4 regions of the Priestia sp. SRI_019 genome follow, and region 1 is predicted to be linked to each of the others. Evidence: riboswitches for the same ligand, from Rfam matches in the RefSeq annotation. Region 1 holds a riboswitch; each other region holds the start of a gene.

Region 1 (5,116 bases):
ATCCAGCAATGGCTTGAAGCAGCTCTGATTGTCCATTTCCCGACACGCCTGCAATACCGACAATTTCGCCTGCAGAAACGTGAAGAGACACATTTTGCAATACGTTTTTTTGTCCTTTTCCTTTTAAAAAGAGATTTTGTACGTTTAAATGAGAGGTACCTTGTGATGGTATTCTTGCAGGACGCTCTTTTAATTCTCGCCCTACCATCAGCTTGGCTAGGTGGTGAGCATTGGTATCTTCTTTACTTGTGACGCCGGCTACTTTACCATTTCGAAGAACCGTAATGCGGTCCGCTACTTCCATCACTTCTTGCAGCTTATGTGTAATAATAATGATACTTTTACCTTGAGAAGCTAAAAAACGGATTGTTTTTAATAGTTCCTTCACTTCATGAGGAGTAAGAACGGCGGTAGGCTCGTCTAAAATAATGATTTCTGCTCCTTGATACAGCACTTTTAAAATCTCAATCTTTTGCTGTTCTCCAATTGAGCAATGTTTTACTTTCTTATGAACATCTACTGAAATTTGATAGGTTTGGGTTAATTGCTGTACATCTGCTTTCGCCTGCCTTCTATTAAAAAAGAGGCCTTTCTTTGGCTCATGCCCCAAGACAATGTTTTCAGCCACTGTAAAATGCGGAAAAACCATAAAATGCTGATGCACCATACCTATTCCATTTTTGATCGCATCTGCAGGAGATGAAAACGAGACGGTTCTCCCGTGTAACTGAATACTTCCTGAACTCGGCTTTTCCATTCCGTAAAGCATCCTCATCAACGTCGTTTTTCCAGCGCCATTTTCTCCAACGAGCGCGTGAACCTCGCCTTTTTTCAGTTTAAAGGACACGTTATCATTTGCTAAAAATGAACCGTATTTCTTCGTCAAATTCGTTAACTGCAGCAGCTCACTCATTCTATTCATTGCTCCTTTCCCCATTAGGATTTTTTCAAAAATAAGAAAGAGAAGCCAGCCTTACTCGACTTCTCTTTTCAACTCACTTTGCTAACGGATCTTTTACCACTGTTTTTCCATCAATAATCGAATCTTTAATTTCTTTTAATTGATCAATTACATCTTGCCCTACAAAGTCATTAAGAGGCGTCTTGCTGTCTTGAGTCACATACGTTAACCCAACACCTTTTTCTTTCAAGCCGTATGTCACTACGCCCGATTTAAATTTGTCATTTGCCAGTGCTTCTACCGTTTCATAAGCAGCCGCATCAGATCCTTTTAACTGCGATAAAACGATATGCTCAGGATCTACTTCCGTACGGTCAATATCTTGGCCAGCCGTATAAAAACCCTTTTCTTTTGCTGCTTCAAATACACCCAAGTCGCCTACCGCTGAAGCTCCGGCGATAAAGTCAGCTCCTTTTGAAGCCTGTAAAATAGCAAGTTCTTTTGCTTTAGCTGGATCAGAGAAGCTTCCAACATAGTTTACTAGAAACTCTGCTTTTGGATTTGTTGATTGTAATCCTTCTTTAAAACTTACCGTCCATTTTTTTAATAATGGAATATCATCAGCTGCAACCATTCCTACTTTATTCGTTTTTGTAACTAATCCTGCCGCTGCTCCTAATAAATATGAAGCTTCTTGTTCACGGAATACAACGCTTCTTACATTTGGTAAATCGACCACTGTATCAATAATCGCAAATTGACGCTGCGGGTTTTCTTGAGCTACTTTTTTCAATGCATCTTCGGATTCAAAAGAAGACGTAATAATCAAATCATAATTTTCTGCTACGGCAGCACGCAAGTTACTTTCAATGGCTGCTTGGTCCGTAGATTCAATTGTCTTTACATCAATGTTGTACTTCTTCCCAGCGCGTTTTGCTCCATCATCCATTTGTTGAAAAAACGGGTTAACTCCAATCTTTTCAGGTAAAACAAGAGCAATTCGCTTCTTTCCTTTCTCTTCACTTCCGCTGCTTTTTGTGCTTTTTGACTGACAGCCAGTTACGAGTAGTACAAGCGCAACGGCTAAAATAAGAAGTCTCTTCATTTAACTTACTCCCCCTATAATATAAAAAAAGCTCTTCCTTTATATAAAGGAAGAGCTCGTTAACCAAACGTCTCTTCCTCATCTTCAAGAACATACTGTTCTTAAGGATTTGGCACCATTCTGTCATAGACAGCGGTTGCCGGGTTTCACAGGGCCAGTCCCTCCACCTCTCTTGATAAGGAAAACAATAGCTATTTGTTTTATGTAATATAGTCAATATTAATAGTTTTTTAACAATTGTCAATATTATTTTTCTTTTTCACGCAAAAAACTTAAAAAACAGATAGGATTATATGGTTTTAGTCTACTAAAATACAGATCAATCTTCTAAATTAATCATCGTATGCTTTCTAGCAAAGCGCTTACGGTAAGTCAGCTAGTCTTCTAGAAGGGTCATGTGTAGCAGAGCACTTTTATTACATCTCTTTTGTTAATCCACTATCGATTGAAATCACTTTACCAAGAATGTTAGACTTTTCCTGAGCGATATTTTTTAAGAGGTGTTAACGTTGAAATTGATGAAAGAATTATCTGGAGTAGCTATTGGACTCATTATCGCTTTGGCGGTTTCAAAAATCTTTTTTGATACCCCGACCAATATTGGAATTGTAGTTATTTTTATTACTAGTATGGTCGTAACAGGTATAGCAAGAGCGAAACTAAGATAAGATAAAAAAATCACTACCTTTTATTAGTAAAGTGGTGTTTTCTTTTAGCTGCTTTAGTATAAGTAATCTCGGTTAATATCTAATATTTTATAATGAATTAGAACCCTCTCTATATTACGTTTTTTACCTAATAAAGGAATATAAACCAATCTTTTAACCTATGATAAATGAATTGTTTTTTGCTTTTTACTTTACCTGACGTTTACATTCTAAAAGACGTGTTAAATTATATATATATCAGTTACCAACTAAACTAAGACTCCTTGACTATTCTGGCCTACCTGCTCTTTTAGGTAGACTGAAGTTGCTAAATCGTTATATATAGGAGGAAAAAATCATGAAAATGAAACAACGACTATCAAAAGCAGCGGCGGCTGCAACGATTACAGGAATTGCTGCGTTTGGATTTGCTCCTGTCGCTCAGCTTGATACACCAGCCCACGCAGCTACATCTCAAGAAACAAGCAGTCAAAGTCAAACAGCTGTAAAAAACATTAATGAAATTTACAACGCCGCAGTAAAAGGTGAAGTGCCACGCCTAACGGCAGACTTCAAAATTGGCAAAACACTGCGTCAAGACGTTCGCGATCAGTTCGGTCCCCCGCCTGAAGGTTCATCAAACAACTTTGACTACTATCACCCGGAAATGGGTCACCCTGGATACGCATTTGGCTATGATCAAAATAACGTCATTAACGAAATCCGCTATTTTGGTACAAATGTAGAGCGTCAAACAAATCTAGGCTCCATCACCCAAGCTAACTTAAAGAAAGAATTAGGTCAGCCGAACTTTACAAGCAAAGTAAAAGGTGATGGTACGGCTCAAACGAAGTACACCTATCACGCCGGCGCCTATGATCTTGAATTCATTTTTGATGATAGCAAAACGTTAAATCACGTTAATTTAGTTAAAAAACCTTAAGTAATAGAAAAAGTAGCAGGCTGTCTGCTACTTTTTTTCATGAAATAAAACCAATGCTGAATCCGCTACGTGTTCATACCCAATCTCCATATAAATCTTGTTAGACGTAGGATTTGTCATATCTGTGTATAAACTTGTTGTTTGAACTCCTTCGTCTAGCATAAGCTGAGAAAGCGTGGATACACAGCTTGAGGCATAGCCTTTTTTACGTTCTTCAAGAGGTGTGTACACATAGTTAATCGTAATGTTATGGGCCGTTGGGCGCGTAGCATTGGCAATCGACACATACTTGCCATTCACTTCCCATAAAAATAACCTTCCTGCTTTAATAAAAGCTTCTCCTGTTTTGGCAGCTTGTTCTTTTGATACAGGCTCTCCAATGACGCCCATAAACTCCCAAATCCATTCTGTCACGAGCCGAAGGTGCTTTAATCTTGCTTTTACCAGCATACCTTCAGCTTCCACAGCTTTTTTCACTTTGTCTAACCGGTAAATGCGCTGATCCATTTTCAAAGAAGCTTCTTGATTTTTTAAATCTGCTAGTTTTTGAGAAAGATATAAAACCGTTTGTTTCTCTCCAACTAAACCCGGTATGTCGATTTCTTGTAACAGCTCTGCCGCTTCGCTTAGTTCACTCTCCGTTAGCTGCTGTATTTGAGACAGGATGATTTGCTTAGGATGGGTTTGCAGAAACACAAGCGCAGCACGGCTGTCTTTTAAAATAACACCCATAAAATTTGGTTTGCTGTTTTCCTGCAAGCTGTGTAAAATGCCAAGCGCTAAGTTATAAAGAACTTCATTCTTTGATAAAAGCGGCTCTACTTGGTTTTTAAATTCCTGCACTTCTCTATATCTATGTAACTGGATCATTTTCTTTCTACCTCCGCAAATGCTCTTACCGGAAACGTTCCAACTCCTTTTATTTTAGGAGGCACGGCGTAAAATAAAAAGGACTCCGCCGTTAGTTGATCTAAGTGACATAAGTGTTCAGCAATTACAATGTCCCCTCCTAACAGCAGCGTATGAGCTGGTCTTGCTTTTCCTTTTGTATCGTCAATATTCATCGAATCAATTCCAACAAGAGCGGGCTGTTGAGACACTAAATAAGCTGCCGCGCTTTCTGTTAAGTATGGATGGTTTTCTAAATACTCGTCTGTATCCCAGTAGCGATCCCATCCCGTATGAATTAATACCGCTTTGCCTTTTACGTCTACATGTTGAAAATGAGATTCATCAATCGCTTTTAAAGTCGGGTCAACTGAAACGACTATTCCTTCTAGCCCGGCTGTTTTATCAATAGCCGTTTGAGCTAAATCCGCTCCGTCTTTGTATCTGTGAAACGGCACATCAATATACGTACCGGTATTCGTGACCATTTCAATTTTACCGATTTGAAATTCAGTGCCTGATTCATAAAGCTTTCTAGACTCTTCTCGACTTAAATAGTCGCAAATGATCGGTGCCGGCAAGCCTTTATGTGTGATAACTCCGTCTTCAATGATGTGGCTTAGATCAATATA
Region 2 (5,116 bases), on a different contig from region 1:
ATAGCGAGCAATATAATAAGTAAATTAACAGGGCTTTCTATAGAAGAAATTGAAAAGCTTCGTCATCAATAAATATAAAAAAGAGCTGTATCTAAAAGATACGGCTCTTTTTTCGAACATGGCAAATGTTTAATTTTCATGACAAGGAAATGAAACATCTAATCCCACTTTTTACAGTGTCATTTGTTTCTAAAAATTAGTATAGGGAGCAGACATAGAAATGATACATCCATTTTTTACCACGAATGCACTTCTTCTACAATAGGAAACTTAAAAGAAACAAGGAGGTGACACAACATGGCAAACAACAAAAGCAGCAACAACAATGAATTATTAGTATACGGTGCTGAACAAGCAATCGATCAAATGAAATATGAAATCGCGAGCGAATTTGGTGTAAACCTTGGTGCTGACACAACTGCACGTGCAAACGGATCAGTAGGTGGCGAAATCACTAAGCGTCTTGTGCAAATGGCTGAGCAACAACTTGGCGGCGGACGTTTCTAATAAAACTTTATAATGATGGCTGAAGGAAGAATGGATATCCATTCTTCCTTTTTCCGTTTATAAGATTCGCCTGTTTATCGTATTTCAACACATCTAGAATGCTGCTTATATAAAATTAAGAAACAAATCTCCCTTTTTAGTTAACTCCCCAGACATCTTGAGCAATTTTAATTATGTGACTAATTTTATTCCATTGTTCCTCTTCTGTTAACACATTTCCTTCTTCTGTACTTGCAAAGCCACATTGTGGACTCAATGACAAGTTAGCTAGAGGAACATACTGACTTGCTTCTTGGATTCTTTGCTTAATAATCTCAGTATCTTCTAGTGTAGGAAATTTAGATGTTACTAACCCTAATACAACAGTTTGATTGTTACCTGTAAAGCTTTTTAATGGTTCAAAATCTCCTGAACGGTTATCATCATATTCAAGGAAAAGCCCATCTACATGTAAGTTAGCAAAGATTGCATCGGATATAGTATCATAGCCGCCACTTGTGATATACGTAGATCTAAAGTTTCCACGGCAAATATGCATAGTAATGAGCATATCTTCAGGCTTTTTAGAAATAGCATCATTTAAGCAACTTACTCGCGTATCAATAATGTCCTTTACATCCATACCAAGCTTCTCAACAACCGCATTGATGCGTTCTTCAGAAACGAAATCAATCCAGGAAGTATCATCTAATTGTAGGTAACGGCAGCCTGCATCATAAAAAGCTTGAATGGCTTTTTGATAAGCAGCTACAGTATCATGATAAAATTGATCTCTGTTCCCATTGTAATATGTGTCCTCTTGAATTCGAGTAAATAACATGTTGGGGCTTGGAATTGAGAATTTAGCAACTTGGCTTCCATCACCATACTGTTCGACAGCTTCTTTTAAGAACGTGAAGTGTTCCAGCATATAATGTTGATTGAAGTCTACTTTACCTACTACCTTAATCGCTTTATTTTTTGTTTTTGCGCCTTTGAATTGGCTGATATATTCTGTCTCAAACTCCTCTACGCCTTCCAAGCCTGATAGGAAGTCCAAATGCCACCATGAGCGTCTAAATTCACCATCTGTAATCGATTTGAGCCCAATTTCAATTTGTTTATGAACCAGTTTTTCAATTTCTTTGTCCTCTACAGATTTTAAATCTTCTTTATTGATTCTTCCATTCGCATACGCTTCTCTTGCTTCTTTAAGGGGAGTCGTTCGTAAAAAGCTGCCTACGTGATCAGCTTTAAATGGAGCCTTCACTAATGTCTTAGTCATGGTTTTGTTTCCTTCTTTCTTTTCAAAATAAAAAACCTCTTCTTACAAATAAGAAGAGGTTAATAATCATTATGGATTCTCTTCTTATCTTCAAGCAAATTGCTACTGGAATTGGCACAGTACTTTAACAGTCTGTTGCCGAGGCTTCCAAGGGCCAGTCCCTCCACCTCTCGAGATAAGAATATTCAATTTAATTAACTAGAAAAAAGGTTACACTTGTTTTCTTAGCTTGTCAACAAAAAGTCGAAAAAATCAGAAATAACACACCTCTTATCTCATTACTTCCTCATTACCTACTGCAGTAAGGGTTCTTTGTTATTTTTTGATTGGACAGGCAAGCTTACCGTAGTAGGTACATAGTATCTAAAGTATTGTAACTCCGTTATCTAATCAGTAGCTAGTTCAGTATCGCTACCCCGTTAATACAAGCTGTATAACCCTATTGAAGCCATTTGTGGAACCTGTAAGGGAGCTGAGCCGAAGAGGCGAAGGGGGCGACCGGATGCGGTGAGCTGAAAAAACAGGTGTGTAAAAAGCACAAAAATTAAAAGAATGAAAGAAGGTATCAGCATGAGAAAAATAAAAGGGTTTACCTTTCGAAAAATCTTCCCTCTACCTCACAAATCATCTCTTACGAGACCTCGTCCCTTCAAGGCATATTCCTTTGTTCCGTTTAGTCCACTAGCCTTGCTTGACCCCACTATTCTGACCTTAGGAGGCATTTTCTTAGGGATTGCTATCATCGAACGAATATTAGAGCGATGGGGTGTCATTGATCTCGTTGATCAGTTCTCAAAAGTAATGCGCTTTATCTTGCCTGTCACCTTTTATGCGGCTCTATTTTACTTCTTTGCGACATTTATGTTTTAAGGAGGGTTCTAGATGTTTGAGAAACTAAAATTGCGTGGAAAGCTTATTAAAGCGTTTCGTACAGCAGAGATTTACCGGGTGGTGAAACGAGGAGACCGTACCTCCTATCTGTTTCCGAAAATTCATCAAATCGATAACCATCATACGTACACTCGGTACGCCTTTTCTTTACTAAATGGGATCGACCCTGAACTTTTAACGAAAAAAAGATGGGCCTTACGACAAGTATTAGGCAGCAACATCGAAATAAACGGCAACCTAAAGAATTTTAGTATCACCGTTCATCACAAAAGCCTACCTAAGATGCTCAATTATAATTATGAGGTTATTCATCCTCATATTGAGAAGATGGAGCTTCCTGTTTGTATTGGTCAAGATATCTATGGAAACCCCGTTTCATGGGACTTTGCGGATTTGGAAACCTTATTGATATCTGGTGAAATTGGAGCAGGAAAGAGCAGCTTAATGCGCGTGATTTTGACCACATGGGTGAAATATACATCGCCTGATGATTTGCGATTAGTATTAGTGGATCTTAAACGAGCTGATTTAGGTTTGTTTCATGGCATTGAACATGTGGATGCGCTTTGTTTTGAAGTCAAGGATATGAGAAAACCTTTTGCGTTACTACGAGCTGAAATGTATCGGCGAGGCGATTTACTGTTAGAACATGGCGTAACACATATCAGCAGGCTTCCTTTTAAGCTACCTCGTATCGTTGTGGTAATTGATGAAATGTCCATAGTAAAGAGAGAAACGGAGCTTGTAGAGATGATTCAACAGTTTGCCAGCCAAGGTCGTGCGCTAGGTGTCCATACGATTATTGCCATGCAGCGCCCAGATGCTGATTTATTAAACTCTGCGTTAAAAGCTAATTTAAGGGTGCGGATTTCTGGAAGGCAAGCCGATGCCACGAATGCGAAAGTAGCTGGAGTACTCGGGGCAGAAGAAATTGATGCTGCAGCCAGGGGGCGCATGAAAATTAAAATTGATGAGGTGAAGGAGTTTCAAGCCTATTTCTTAGATGAAGAGGCTTGTAAGGAACTACTTTCACCTTATAAAACAAAGGTAAAAGATCCTGAACCTCAACTGGAGGTTGTGTCACAGTCTATCTTTGGATTGTTAGAGAAGGAGGAACAGCGATGAGCTTTCGGTTATCTCAGCGTGATAAAGACATCATTACGTTTATCAATCAGTTTCGGGCTGTGGATCGAGACTCATTAGTGGAACTGTTCTTTAAACAGCTGAAATCACCCATAAATGCGTGTAATAGCGTGATGGTACGTTTATATCGATTAGAGCTAATTGAACGCACTCAGCAGTATTCTCCGACGGTCTATTTACCTGTGGATGCGAAGATTAAAAAGAACTCTCAAAAAATATTACATTTCCTTTCCATTCTAGATATCTATAAACAAATGTGTACGTATAGTGTGCCTAAACAGGTTATTGTCGAAGATAAGCCCACAGGACGAAAAGGAGGCATTGAACCTGATCTCTTTTGTATCTTTAAAGGATCTCCTTTTTGGATTGAAATTCAACGTAATCAGTATTCAGAACAGAAAATGCAGGCAAAGATTGACCTTTATGAGGAGTTCTTCTTTTCAGATGATTGGAAAGCCTTGCATTGGCAGCCTGTGGACCAATCAGCGATCTTCCCTTCTGTCATTTTAATTACACCTGTTCGGTATACTCTGTCTTCAGAGCATATTCGCATCATTCAAGTAGCAAGCATTCATGAATTAATGGAGAAATATAAGGGGTCTTCCAAACAAACAAAAGAAGTAAGGTCAAGAACTACCTCCTCTTCTGGGGGAATTAAAATCAACTTAACATAGAGTACTAGAAAAGTGTTTGTAATCACACAAAACAGGCTACCTCAAAATAATGAAAGGTAGCCTGTTTATACACCTTTCATCCGCGCATTTGCAAAGGGTTCTGGAAACAGCATAATCACTAACATAGAAAGAGTTAGATAAAGTTGAATCAATCCAGGCGTCTGCAGGAGACAAAACTGTCATACGCGGAGAAGGCAATGGATTTGCATACTGGTATCGAATGGAATTAATTCGTATAATAAAAGAGGATAAGTAGCAATACTAAGGCAACCGAGGAGGTGAGCGAATATGAGTCTACGAGAAGAACTACTGGCGCAGGAATATGAGGAAAGAAAAAAGCCGAGAGGATTCGTATACTTTACAGACGCTGACGGACAAGTTGTCGCTAAGACTTGCCGTGAGTGCGGCGAATTAAAATATGCAAAGAACTATCATCATAAAAACGATGGGTTCGGTCACCTTGGACCATACTGTAAAGCTTGCGTTTCTATTCGTGACCGAGATTATTACATTGAAAATAGAGAACGAGTAAAACGAGTTAAAAATGCTTATTACCATAGGAAAAGAGCCGAGCAACTTTCTTTTAATTTATTTGAAAATAACGAGTAGGATTACGGCGGCCAATAAGGTCGCTTTT
Region 3 (5,116 bases), on a different contig from region 1:
CTGCGCATAAAGACTGTTCAAGTGTAAAAAGATTTTTTGCTGTTCCTGCTTCTAAATACAGGTGTTCATCCATTAATTTAAATAAGTGCAGCTTACTGTATTGTGATACTTCACGACCTTTTCGGTCAAAAATATACATCGTATTCGTGACGCCTTGCTCTGTTTTTTTCGCGATCGAACCTGCCACGATATTTACTTCGTTCGTTTTAGCAAACTGAGAGATTAATTGCTTGGCTTGCTGCCCTTCATCATCTGCAATTTCGTCTAGCCGCGTCAAATCATAAGCTGTATCCCATAGCTCAGGAAGCACAAGGATATCAGGGTTTTCTTTCAGGGCTTCCGTCATTTTTTGTTCGATATATTTTCGGTTTTTAGTTGGGTTTCCAAACGCAATATCAAGCTGCAAACACGTAATTTTTACACTCACTTTATCATCCGTCCTTTTTTTAGTAGTTGAAAAAAATGACTTTACAAGTTGAGTATTACAATATATTATTTGTGACTAGAATTTCAAGAATTTTTTGAGAAGGTGTGCGATGATGAAACAATTTGAGCAATCGGAACTATTAAAAAGTTTACCAAAACAATTTTTTGCATCACTTGTAGGCAAGGTAGGAAAAGTAATGGCCCAAGGGCACGACGTTATTAACTTAGGGCAGGGAAATCCTGATCAGCCTACTCCTTCACATATTGTAGAAACACTGCAAAAAGCAAGTGCTAATCCTATGCATCATAAATATTCTCCATTTCGGGGGCACCAGTTTTTAAAAGAGGCCGTTGCGACTTTTTATAAACGAGAATATGGCGTTGATGTGGATCCTGAAAAAGAAGTAGCTATTTTATTTGGCGGAAAGGGTGGACTTGTTGAAATCCCGCAGTGCTTATTAAACCCTGGAGATACGGTGCTGGTTCCGGATCCTGGGTATCCTGATTACTGGTCTGGAGTAGAGCTTGCAAAAGCAAAGATGGAAGTGATGCCGCTCACGGCTGAAAATCATTTTCTACCCGTATACGAAGAGGTAAGTGAACGTGCTAAAGAACAGGCAAAGCTCATGTTTTTAAACTATCCCAATAATCCTACCGGTGCAGTGGCAACGGCAGAATTTTTTGAAGACACCGTGGCGTTTGCTGCCAAGCACGATATTTGTGTGGTACACGACTTTGCCTACGGAGCAATTGGATTTGATGGTAAAAAGCCAATCAGCTTTTTACAGACTCCTGGTGCAAAAGAGACGGGAATTGAAATTTATACTCTTTCTAAAACGTATAACATGGCGGGATGGCGAGTTGGATTTGCTGTAGGAAATGAAAGTGTTGTAGAAGCTATTAATCTTCTTCAAGATCATATGTATGTCAGCCTCTTTGGGGCGGTTCAAGAGGCAGCCGCCGCAGCTCTGTTGGAGTCTCAACAATGTGTAAATGATTTAGTTAAGCGCTATGAATCTAGACGCAATACCTTTATTCAAGGGCTTCGAGAAATTGGTTGGGATGTTACATCTCCAGCGGGCTCCTTTTTTGCATGGCTAAAAGTTCCTGAAGGATATACTTCTGAACAGTTTTCAGATTTACTTCTTGAAAAAGCTCACGTTGTAGTGGCGCCTGGAGTAGGCTTTGGAACATATGGTGAAGGCTATGTGCGCGTAGGACTGCTGACGGATGAAGAGCGCATGAGAGAAGCTGTATCTCGAATAAAAAAATTAGATTTATTTTAAAAACGCATTGACAATCCTTTTTGAGTTGGCTTAATATGTAAGAAGTTAACGAGATTAATAACCGATAAATCCTAGCGGTATTTTTTATTTAGTATATAATCTATGAATTTAATTTAAATAAATAGCAACTTTCTTATTAAGAGTAGGTGGAGGGACTAGCCCGATGAAGCCCGGCAACCGACTTAACGCATGTTAAGCACGGTGCTAATTCTTGCAGCAGCAGCTGAGAGATAAGAAGAGCAACGAAAGCCTCTTCTTAATCACAGAAGAGGTTTTTTTATTAACGATATTAAACAGCAAGGGAGTTTTTAGCATAATGAGTGAAATCGTTGCAAGCTACTTACTACACGATAATAAAAGAAATTTTCATAAAAAAGCGGAAGGAATTGCTTTAGGACTAACCGTCGGCTCATGGACAGATCTGCCGCTTTTAGATCAACAGCAGCTTCAAAAGCATAAAGGGCGCGTCGTTTCCGTAACTGAGCTTCAAGATTGCGAACGTGTAAACGGATATTTAGGCGGAGAAATTAAGCAGGCAATTGTCAAAATTGCGTATCCAACTGCCAACTTTTCAAAAGATTTACCGGCTATTCTAGTTACGGTTTTCGGAAAACTATCACTTGATGGAAAAGTGAAATTATTAGACTTGGATTTTCCTGCTGAATTATTAGCTCAATTCCCAGGCCCGCGCTTTGGAATAGAAGGTATCCGAGAGAAACTAAGCGTTTATGACCGTCCGCTTGTGATGAGTATTTTTAAAGGCGTGATTGGAAGAGATATGACGTACATAACAACTCAGCTGCGTGAGCAAGCGCTTGGCGGAGTGGATTTGGTTAAAGACGACGAGATTTTGTTTGATAGTGAACGAACACCTTTTGAAGCTCGCGTTACAGAAGGGAAAAAAGTACTGAATGAAGTATACGAAAAAACGGGACACCGCACGCTGTATGCTGTTAATTTAACGGGTCGAACGTTTGAATTAAAAGAAAAAGCGAGAAAAGCAGCTGAGCTAGGAGCCGATGCTCTTTTATTCAATGTATTTGCTTACGGGTTAGACGTACTGCAGGCACTTCGAGAAGACGATGAAATTAACTTGCCGATTATGGCACACCCAGCTGTTAGCGGAGCGCTTACGCCATCAGAGTTTTACGGTTTTTCAAATTCATTACTGCTTGGAAAGCTATTGCGTTTAGCCGGAGCGGATTTCTCTCTGTTTCCATCACCATACGGAAGCGTAGCGCTTTCTCTTGAAGATACGACAGGCATTGCCTACGAATTAACGCGTCCTGTATACAAATATAAGCAGTCTTTCCCGGTTCCTTCAGCAGGAATTCATCCTGGAATGGTACCGCAGCTTGTGAAGGACTTTGGAATCGACAGCATTATTAATGCAGGAGGCGGAGTTCACGGTCATCCAGACGGAGCTATCGGAGGAGGAAAAGCATTCCGTGCGGCGATAGATGCAGTACTCTCTCATCAAACATTAGCCGAAAAAGCTGAAGAATCAAAAGAGTTGCAAAAAGCTTTGCAACTATGGGGAACAGTAGAGGTGAAAGCATGACATCGTTAAAAATCTTTTGTGACTTTGATGGAACAATTACAAATAGCGATAACATTATTGCTATTATGAAACAATTTGCTCCTCCGGAGTGGGAAAGTATTAAAGACGACGTGTTGGCACAGCGTGTCTCCATTCAAGAAGGAGTAGGGCAAATGTTTGCCTTGCTCCCCGTGGAATTAAAAGAAGATATTATTTCTTATATTTTAGAGACGTCTGCTATTCGAGATGGATTTGATGATTTTATTGCCTATACAAAAGAGCACCATATTCCGCTTTATATTGTAAGCGGAGGAATTGACTTTTTTGTAAAACCACTTTTGGGAAATCGAGTTGCAGAGGAAATGCTCTACTGCAACGGATCTGATTTTTCCGGTGAGCATATTTCCATTACGTGGCCTCATACATGTGATAAACAGTGTACAAATGACTGCGGCTGCTGTAAGCCAACGATTATTCGCCATCTTTCAGATGAAAGAGATCATACGGTTGTTATTGGCGATTCCATTACGGATTTGCAGGCTGCCAAATTAGCTGATACGGTCATTGCACGTGACTTTTTAATCAAAAAATGTGAAGAGCTATCTCTACCGTATCGTCCTTTTTCTACTTTTTATGATGTGATTCGCCATTTACAAGAATTAACAGAAGAGGTGAAAGCATGAGTATTATGGCTCAGCAGCGATTACACGAGCTTGCGGATATAAAAGATGAGCTGGCAGAGCGCGATTGGTTCTTTGGTACAAGCGGAAACTTAGCAATTAAAGTGGACCAAAACCCGACAACTTTCTTTGTATCAGCAAGTGGAAAAGACAAACGAAAACGTACAAATGAAGATTTTTTATTAGTTGATCAATACGGAAAGCCTGCAGAAGACACGCATTTAAAGCCTTCTGCTGAAACGCTTCTGCACGTTAAGATTTACAATTTAACGAATGCTGGGTGCAGCCTTCATGTACATACAATCGACAACAACGTGATCTCTGAACTGTACGGAGATGAAGGCGTTATTTCATTCAAAGGTCAAGAAATTATTAAGGCGCTAGGTATTTGGGAAGAAGATGCGGAAATTACTGTTCCGATTATTCCGAATTACGCAGATATTCCGACACTAGCAGAAGAGTTTTCTCATCATATAAAAGGCGATCAAGGCGCGATTTTGATTCGTAACCACGGGATTACGGTATGGGGGAAAAATGCATTTGAAACAAAAAAAGCGCTAGAAGCCTATGAATTTCTATTTAGCTACCACGTCAAATTACTGTCACTTAAAGGCATTAAGCCAAAGGTGCATTTATAAAAGGAGGAAACAACAATGGCGCACATTCGCTTACATGTAAACAATAAAAGAATTGAAACTCAAGAGGAAGTATCAGCTTTTCTGGCAAACAATGAAGTTATTTATGAAAACTGGGACATTACAAAACTTCCAGAAAATCTTCGTGAAAAATATGATTTAACTGATGAAGAAAAAACAGAAATTTTAAACGCTTTTGGTGAGGATATTAAAGATATTTCTGAACGCCGCGGCTATAAAGCTCAAGATGTTATCTCGTTATCGGAATCTACACCAAATATTGATGAATTGTTAAAAAACTTTCAGCGCAAGCATATTCACACAGATGACGAAGTTCGCTTTATTGTAAGCGGTCATGGAATCTTTGTTATCCAAGGAAAAGACGGCGAATTTTTTGATGTTGAATTAGAGCCGGGCGATTTAATTTCAGTACCAGAAAATATTCTTCATTACTTTACACTAATGGAAGATCGTAAAGTAGTCGCTGTCCGAATTTTCGTGACAACTGAAGGATGGGTACCTATTTACGCATAACAATTACTTGTAAAG
Region 4 (5,116 bases), on a different contig from region 1:
ACAAATAGCTTAGAAACCTCACCGATACGGCGAATATTTTCTGTACGATCTTCAGCAGAAAACCCTAGATTCTTATTTAAGCCGAAACGAACATTGTCACCATCTAATACATAGTTGCGAATATTTTTATCAAAAAGCGCCTTTGCCACTGCGTTTGCTACGGTAGATTTACCTGAACCCGAAAGACCTGTAAACCATAATACAAAACTGTGATGATTATTTTGCTCGCGTCTTTCCTCTTTTGTAATTCCAGCATCATGCCACGTAATGTTTGTTGATTTGCTCACTTCAACCGCTCCTTATTTTGAAGATACTTTTTGTTTTGCTAATCCTTTAATTAACACTTCAATTACTTCTTTACGGCTGAATGTGCTTGGTGGCACTTCTCCGTTACGAAGCATTTCACGTACCTTTGTTCCAGATAAAATCATATGATCTTCCTTGCTGTGAGGGCATGTTTTCGTTGATGCCATCGATTCACACTTCTTGCAGTAGAAGCTGTGTTCAAAGAATAAAGGTGTAATTCCTAATTCATCTGCTGTAAAGTTACTGAAGATTTTCTGTGCATCATATGTTCCGTAGTAGTCACCAACACCAGCGTGATCACGGCCTACAATGAAATGCGTGCATCCAAAGTTTTTTCGAACCATTGCATGAAAAATCGCTTCTCTAGGTCCAGCATAACGCATCGCAGCAGGGAAAACTGCTAAAGCTACACGATCGCTAGGATAATAGTTCTCTAAAAGTACTTCATAACTTTCCATACGGATATCTGCTGGGATATCATCTGACTTTGTTTCTCCTACAAGAGGATTTAAGAACAGGCCGTCTACAATTTCTAATGCCGTTTTTTGAATATATTCGTGCGCACGGTGAACAGGGTTACGAGTTTGGAATCCAACAACCGTTTTCCAACCGCGTTCTTCAAATGCTGCTCTTGTTTCAGTTGGATCTAGGTAATACTTTTCAAAACGCGTTTTAGGTGTACGTTCTACAAGTACGATTGGACCTGCTACGTATACATTTGGGCGTTCCATCATTTTTTTCACGCCAGGATGAGCAAGTTCTGCTGTGCGGTACACATTTTCCGCTTCTTTTTCTTTATTAGGCGTATATACTTCAGAAACTTCTAAAACACCATACGTTACGCCGTTTTGAACAAGCTTTACTTTGTCGCCAATGTTTAATTCTTTAGCTTGCTCTTCTGTTACAGGAAGAGTGATAGGAATACTCCATACTGTTCCATCTGCTAAACGCATATTTTCAACAACTGATTGATAATCTTTTTCTCCTAAAAACCCTGTAATTGGGCTGTAAGCACCAATTCCAATTAGTTCTAAATCACTTAGAGCCATGTTATCTACTTCGATTTCTTTTGTTAGTGACGTGTAGTCATATGTTGGTTGATATAAATTAATTAATTCTCCACCGTGTGCTTGAATTGTTGTCATTTTGTAAAATCCTCCTTAAATAATTAACACAATATAATAAAAAGCACTTGAATCACGCAGTCATTTTTTCTTTTTCCGACTGCAAGTTTGCTCTTTTTCTTCTAGTCGCTCTAGCTAAGCTTAGAACACCTGCTGTGGCAATGCAGCCGCTAGCTAACACCACAAATGAATATAAGTCGCTTTCAAGTACTAATTTCACAAGAACATATGAGATTACGAGTGAAAATACGGGGGATACCACCCAAACCTTTAACATTTGAATGACCACTTCACGCTGTTCTTTCGTGAATCCCGTTTTCGCTGCTCCTATTCCAATAATAGAAGACGTAGTGACCTGTGTAAGCGGTACTGGCAAACCAAAAAGTGAAGCTGCTGTAACAAGAGAAGCACCAGTACCCGAGATAATGCACCCTTCTCCTACAGAATAGCGAGTAATTTTTTTCCCGTTTGTTTCAATAACTCGGCCTCCTAGTAAAAGAGCTCCGAGCGCCACAGCCAATCCTCCTGCTATGACACCCGTTGTGGCATCCATTAATCCAGCTCCTACTAGAGGACCGACAGCATTTGCCACGTTATTCATTCCAGCTGAGAAGGCTTCAAAGAATCCCGTGGCTATAACTAAAATCGTTAAAACTCTTTTCCACTTTCCCTCTGCTTCTTTTTTATGCGCTCTGCGTTTTATCACTTTTCCAATCAAAAAAGCAATGACAAATGAAACCAGCGGAACAATAATCCAAAAAGACATGACAACTAAAAGTTTTTCCACATACAGAGATTGATAAGCTACTCCTACTCCAACAACTGAACCAACCGTTACTTCACTTGTTGATAGAGGGATACCAATTAAATTCGCGAAAAAGAGTGACAGCGTTGCAGCAGCCAGAATGATAATAACTAATTCTACTGACAGCAATTTTTCAGGTATGATACCTGAACTGATGGTTTTTACCACCTCGCCGCCTCCGATAATGGCTCCGAGCACAATACCTACAGCACAGATGAACAAGGCTACTCTTCGCTTTTTAATCGCACCGGAGCCGTATGAAACGCCCATAGCTGCTGCTGCACCGCTTGCCCCAATATTCATTGCAAAAAAAAGCGCAATGATAAAGGCAACATATAAAAGCATCATTTATTCAGCTCTTTCGTATTTAAGATTCGTGTAATCCGCATTCAACTTTTTGTGTACCTGCCCATCTTCCTGAACGTAAATCGTCTACGTTGTAGGCAGGTGCGGTACAAGGCTCACAGCCGATGCTTGGGTAGCCTTGATCATGAAGTTTGTTATATGGTAACTCATGCTTATACACATAGCGCCAAACTTCTTTCCAAGACCAATGAATTAACGGGCAGACTTTAACTTTCTTGAATTTCTCATCTTTATTAAAATAATTCGTGTTGGCACGAGATTCAGACTGCTCGCGTCTCAAACCAGAAATCCACGCATCATAAGGAGCAAGTGATTCCCTTAACGGGATGATTTTTCGAATTTGACAGCATAGGTTAGGCTGACTCTTCCAAAGCTCATCTCCATGTTTCTCAGCTTGTTCTGCAAGAGTTAAATCCGGTTTTTTTATATGAATACGCAAATCAGGAAAGCGTTCTTTAATTGCATCAATCACTTCATATGTTTCTTTAAAATGAACGCCCGTATCTAAAAAGACAATTTCAGCATCTTTTTTCACTTTTGAAATTAAATCAATTAACACGATCCCTTCAATACCAAAGCTTGATGCGTAAATAATTGAATCTCCGTAGGTATCATACGCCCACTGCAATGCTGAAAGGGCTCCTTTTGTTTCATCTTCACTGTCGAACTCTGGAAATGTATCACTCCAGTTTTCGTACGTATATAAGTCTGCCATTTTCTTCACTCCAATTCTCAGTTATCCGCGTTATCCAATAAAAAAAGACGGTTTTACCCACTAGAATTGGATAAAACCGCCTCTAGTGTGTCTAGTCAGCGAAACTATTTAATTCTTACTTTGCTTCGACGTGCTCAAAGATTTGTTTTAAGTCGGGGGTTACAGTCATTGATGTCCCTCCTTAAATTATCGCTTGCGCTATATCAAAATAAAAAGTCTTCCATATTGAAAGACTGGGTAGGCAATAAATTTTCACCTTATCTTTCAAAATGATACACACTTTGCTGGAATTAGCACCTTGCTAAGCAGGTTGCCGGGGTTCAGCGGGCCAGATCCCTCCACCACTCTTGATAAGCATTTTTTAAAAATTTTAGCATATTTAGAATATTTGTCAACATTAAAAATCATATATCCGATAAGAAAACTATACTTTAAATTCACAGAAATATCTATACTTTTATTTAAAACAACATATGTAAATTTAAACCAAATGTGAACATATCAGTTTATAAAACGCTTTCTTTTCCCTCAACTTTTTATATTCTCTTCCTAAATAAAACACAACACCTCTCTATAAAATTAATAAGGGATTTATAAGCTTTACGGATAATTCACCCACATTAGCACACATTACAGATAACACTGACTGACAGATAGGAGCTATATAAGATGGAGAGACAATCCTTTCAATTAGACGATACAATTAAAAATAATGTACGAACATATTTACAGCAAATTTCAACTGAAGCCTCTAATTTAATCAAACATTTAGATACGAGTGATCATTGTATCCTATGTGATTTTGAGGAGATGAGGAGGTTATTTCAAGATGTTCAAGCTACGGCCGCCTCTTATTACTTGCGTCATTATCTATCGCCTTATACATTTGAATATGCTGCTCTGTCCTTAGCTATTCATAACCTTTCTGAGAAACGTCACGGCGCTTTAATTGTCATTGAACGGGAACAAAATGTAGACCCTCTTATTCAAAAGGGAATGCCTATTCAAGCTCCTGTCAGCGCTACGCTAGTTGAGACACTGTTCTACCCAGGGACCCCCTTACATGACGGAGCCGTCCTAATTAGAAATAATCAGCTTATCTCAGCTGCTAATGTTTTACCTCTCTCGTCTATTATTTCAACGACCAAAAAATTGGGAACACGTCACCGTGCAGCCATTGGAATGTCGGAAAAATCGGATGCACTAATTTTAGTTGTATCTGAAGAAACAGGCAAAATTTCGTTTGCTCTTGATGGAAGCCTCTACCCTATTCACTCCAGCAAAAATATGATTTAAGAGCCCTTTCCTGATAAGCAGCCCTATCTTGACTTCTATATCCTTTCTCTTTAATATATTTCATAGTTTTTACATACTATAGATACGGGTGATGCATATGACAATTTTAAAATTTGAACATGTAGGCGTTCAAGTAAAGGATATAGAAGAATCTATTGAGTTCTATACGCAAAAAGTGGGATTAGAGCTCATCGAAACACTACCACATACCGATCCGTCTTTGAAGCTAGCTTTTCTAGGTTTAGAAGGCAATGTAATCGTAGAGTTAATTCAAGGGTATAACTCAAGCTTACCTAACGAAGGTAAAGTTCATCATTTTGCGCTGGCGGTAGACGGAATTGAAGAGGAGTTTGAGCGTTTAAAATCAGCAGGCGTTTCATTTGTGGAAGAAAACATTGTAACTTTGCCAAATGGAGCAAGATACTTATTTTTCTACGGTCCAGACAAAGAATGGATTGAATATTACGAAGTAAAAAGATAAAGATATCTTATACCTTCAGTGAA

What was found. A riboswitch is a leader RNA that binds a small molecule or an ion and turns the genes downstream of it on or off. The one in region 1 is predicted to bind S-adenosylmethionine.
Region 2: another riboswitch for S-adenosylmethionine. It lies ahead of AC2YJL_RS25175 (5-methyltetrahydropteroyltriglutamate--homocysteine S-methyltransferase); the one in region 1 lies ahead of AC2YJL_RS05595 (BMP family lipoprotein).
Region 3: another riboswitch for S-adenosylmethionine. It lies ahead of mtnW (2,3-diketo-5-methylthiopentyl-1-phosphate enolase); the one in region 1 lies ahead of AC2YJL_RS05595 (BMP family lipoprotein).
Region 4: another riboswitch for S-adenosylmethionine. It lies ahead of AC2YJL_RS20905 (phosphoadenylyl-sulfate reductase); the one in region 1 lies ahead of AC2YJL_RS05595 (BMP family lipoprotein).

What each region holds. Positions count from the first base shown of each region.
Region 1 is NZ_JBYCZN010000001.1:1,084,380-1,089,495, reverse strand. Features, by position in the region: gene AC2YJL_RS05600 (ABC transporter ATP-binding protein) at 1-913, opposite strand, end outside; gene AC2YJL_RS05595 (BMP family lipoprotein) at 996-2,006, opposite strand; SAM riboswitch class I at 2,082-2,188, opposite strand; gene AC2YJL_RS05590 (hypothetical protein) at 2,516-2,674, shown strand; gene AC2YJL_RS05585 (YjgB family protein) at 3,012-3,596, shown strand; gene AC2YJL_RS05580 (GNAT family N-acetyltransferase) at 3,624-4,466, opposite strand; gene AC2YJL_RS05575 (cyclase family protein) at 4,463-5,116, opposite strand, start outside.
Region 2 is NZ_JBYCZN010000008.1:51,932-57,047, reverse strand. Features, by position in the region: gene AC2YJL_RS25185 (Rpn family recombination-promoting nuclease/putative transposase) at 1-72, shown strand, start outside; gene AC2YJL_RS25180 (alpha/beta-type small acid-soluble spore protein) at 298-507, shown strand; gene AC2YJL_RS25175 (5-methyltetrahydropteroyltriglutamate--homocysteine S-methyltransferase) at 644-1,771, opposite strand; SAM riboswitch class I at 1,853-1,953, opposite strand; gene AC2YJL_RS25170 (hypothetical protein) at 2,342-2,641, shown strand; gene AC2YJL_RS25165 (FtsK/SpoIIIE domain-containing protein) at 2,654-3,787, shown strand; gene AC2YJL_RS25160 (hypothetical protein) at 3,784-4,479, shown strand; gene AC2YJL_RS25155 (hypothetical protein) at 4,768-5,088, shown strand.
Region 3 is NZ_JBYCZN010000002.1:1,451,736-1,456,851, reverse strand. Features, by position in the region: gene AC2YJL_RS17655 (carbon-nitrogen family hydrolase) at 1-427, opposite strand, end outside; gene AC2YJL_RS17650 (pyridoxal phosphate-dependent aminotransferase) at 540-1,712, shown strand; SAM riboswitch class I at 1,843-1,949, shown strand; gene mtnW (2,3-diketo-5-methylthiopentyl-1-phosphate enolase) at 2,029-3,273, shown strand; gene AC2YJL_RS17640 (2-hydroxy-3-keto-5-methylthiopentenyl-1-phosphate phosphatase) at 3,270-3,935, shown strand; gene AC2YJL_RS17635 (methylthioribulose 1-phosphate dehydratase) at 3,932-4,570, shown strand; gene AC2YJL_RS17630 (1,2-dihydroxy-3-keto-5-methylthiopentene dioxygenase) at 4,586-5,101, shown strand.
Region 4 is NZ_JBYCZN010000004.1:5,728-10,843, forward strand. Features, by position in the region: gene cysC (adenylyl-sulfate kinase) at 1-287, opposite strand, end outside; gene sat (sulfate adenylyltransferase) at 300-1,451, opposite strand; gene cysP (sulfate permease) at 1,504-2,583, opposite strand; gene AC2YJL_RS20905 (phosphoadenylyl-sulfate reductase) at 2,603-3,316, opposite strand; SAM riboswitch class I at 3,571-3,673, opposite strand; gene cdaS (sporulation-specific diadenylate cyclase CdaS) at 3,986-4,612, shown strand; gene AC2YJL_RS20915 (VOC family protein) at 4,710-5,093, shown strand.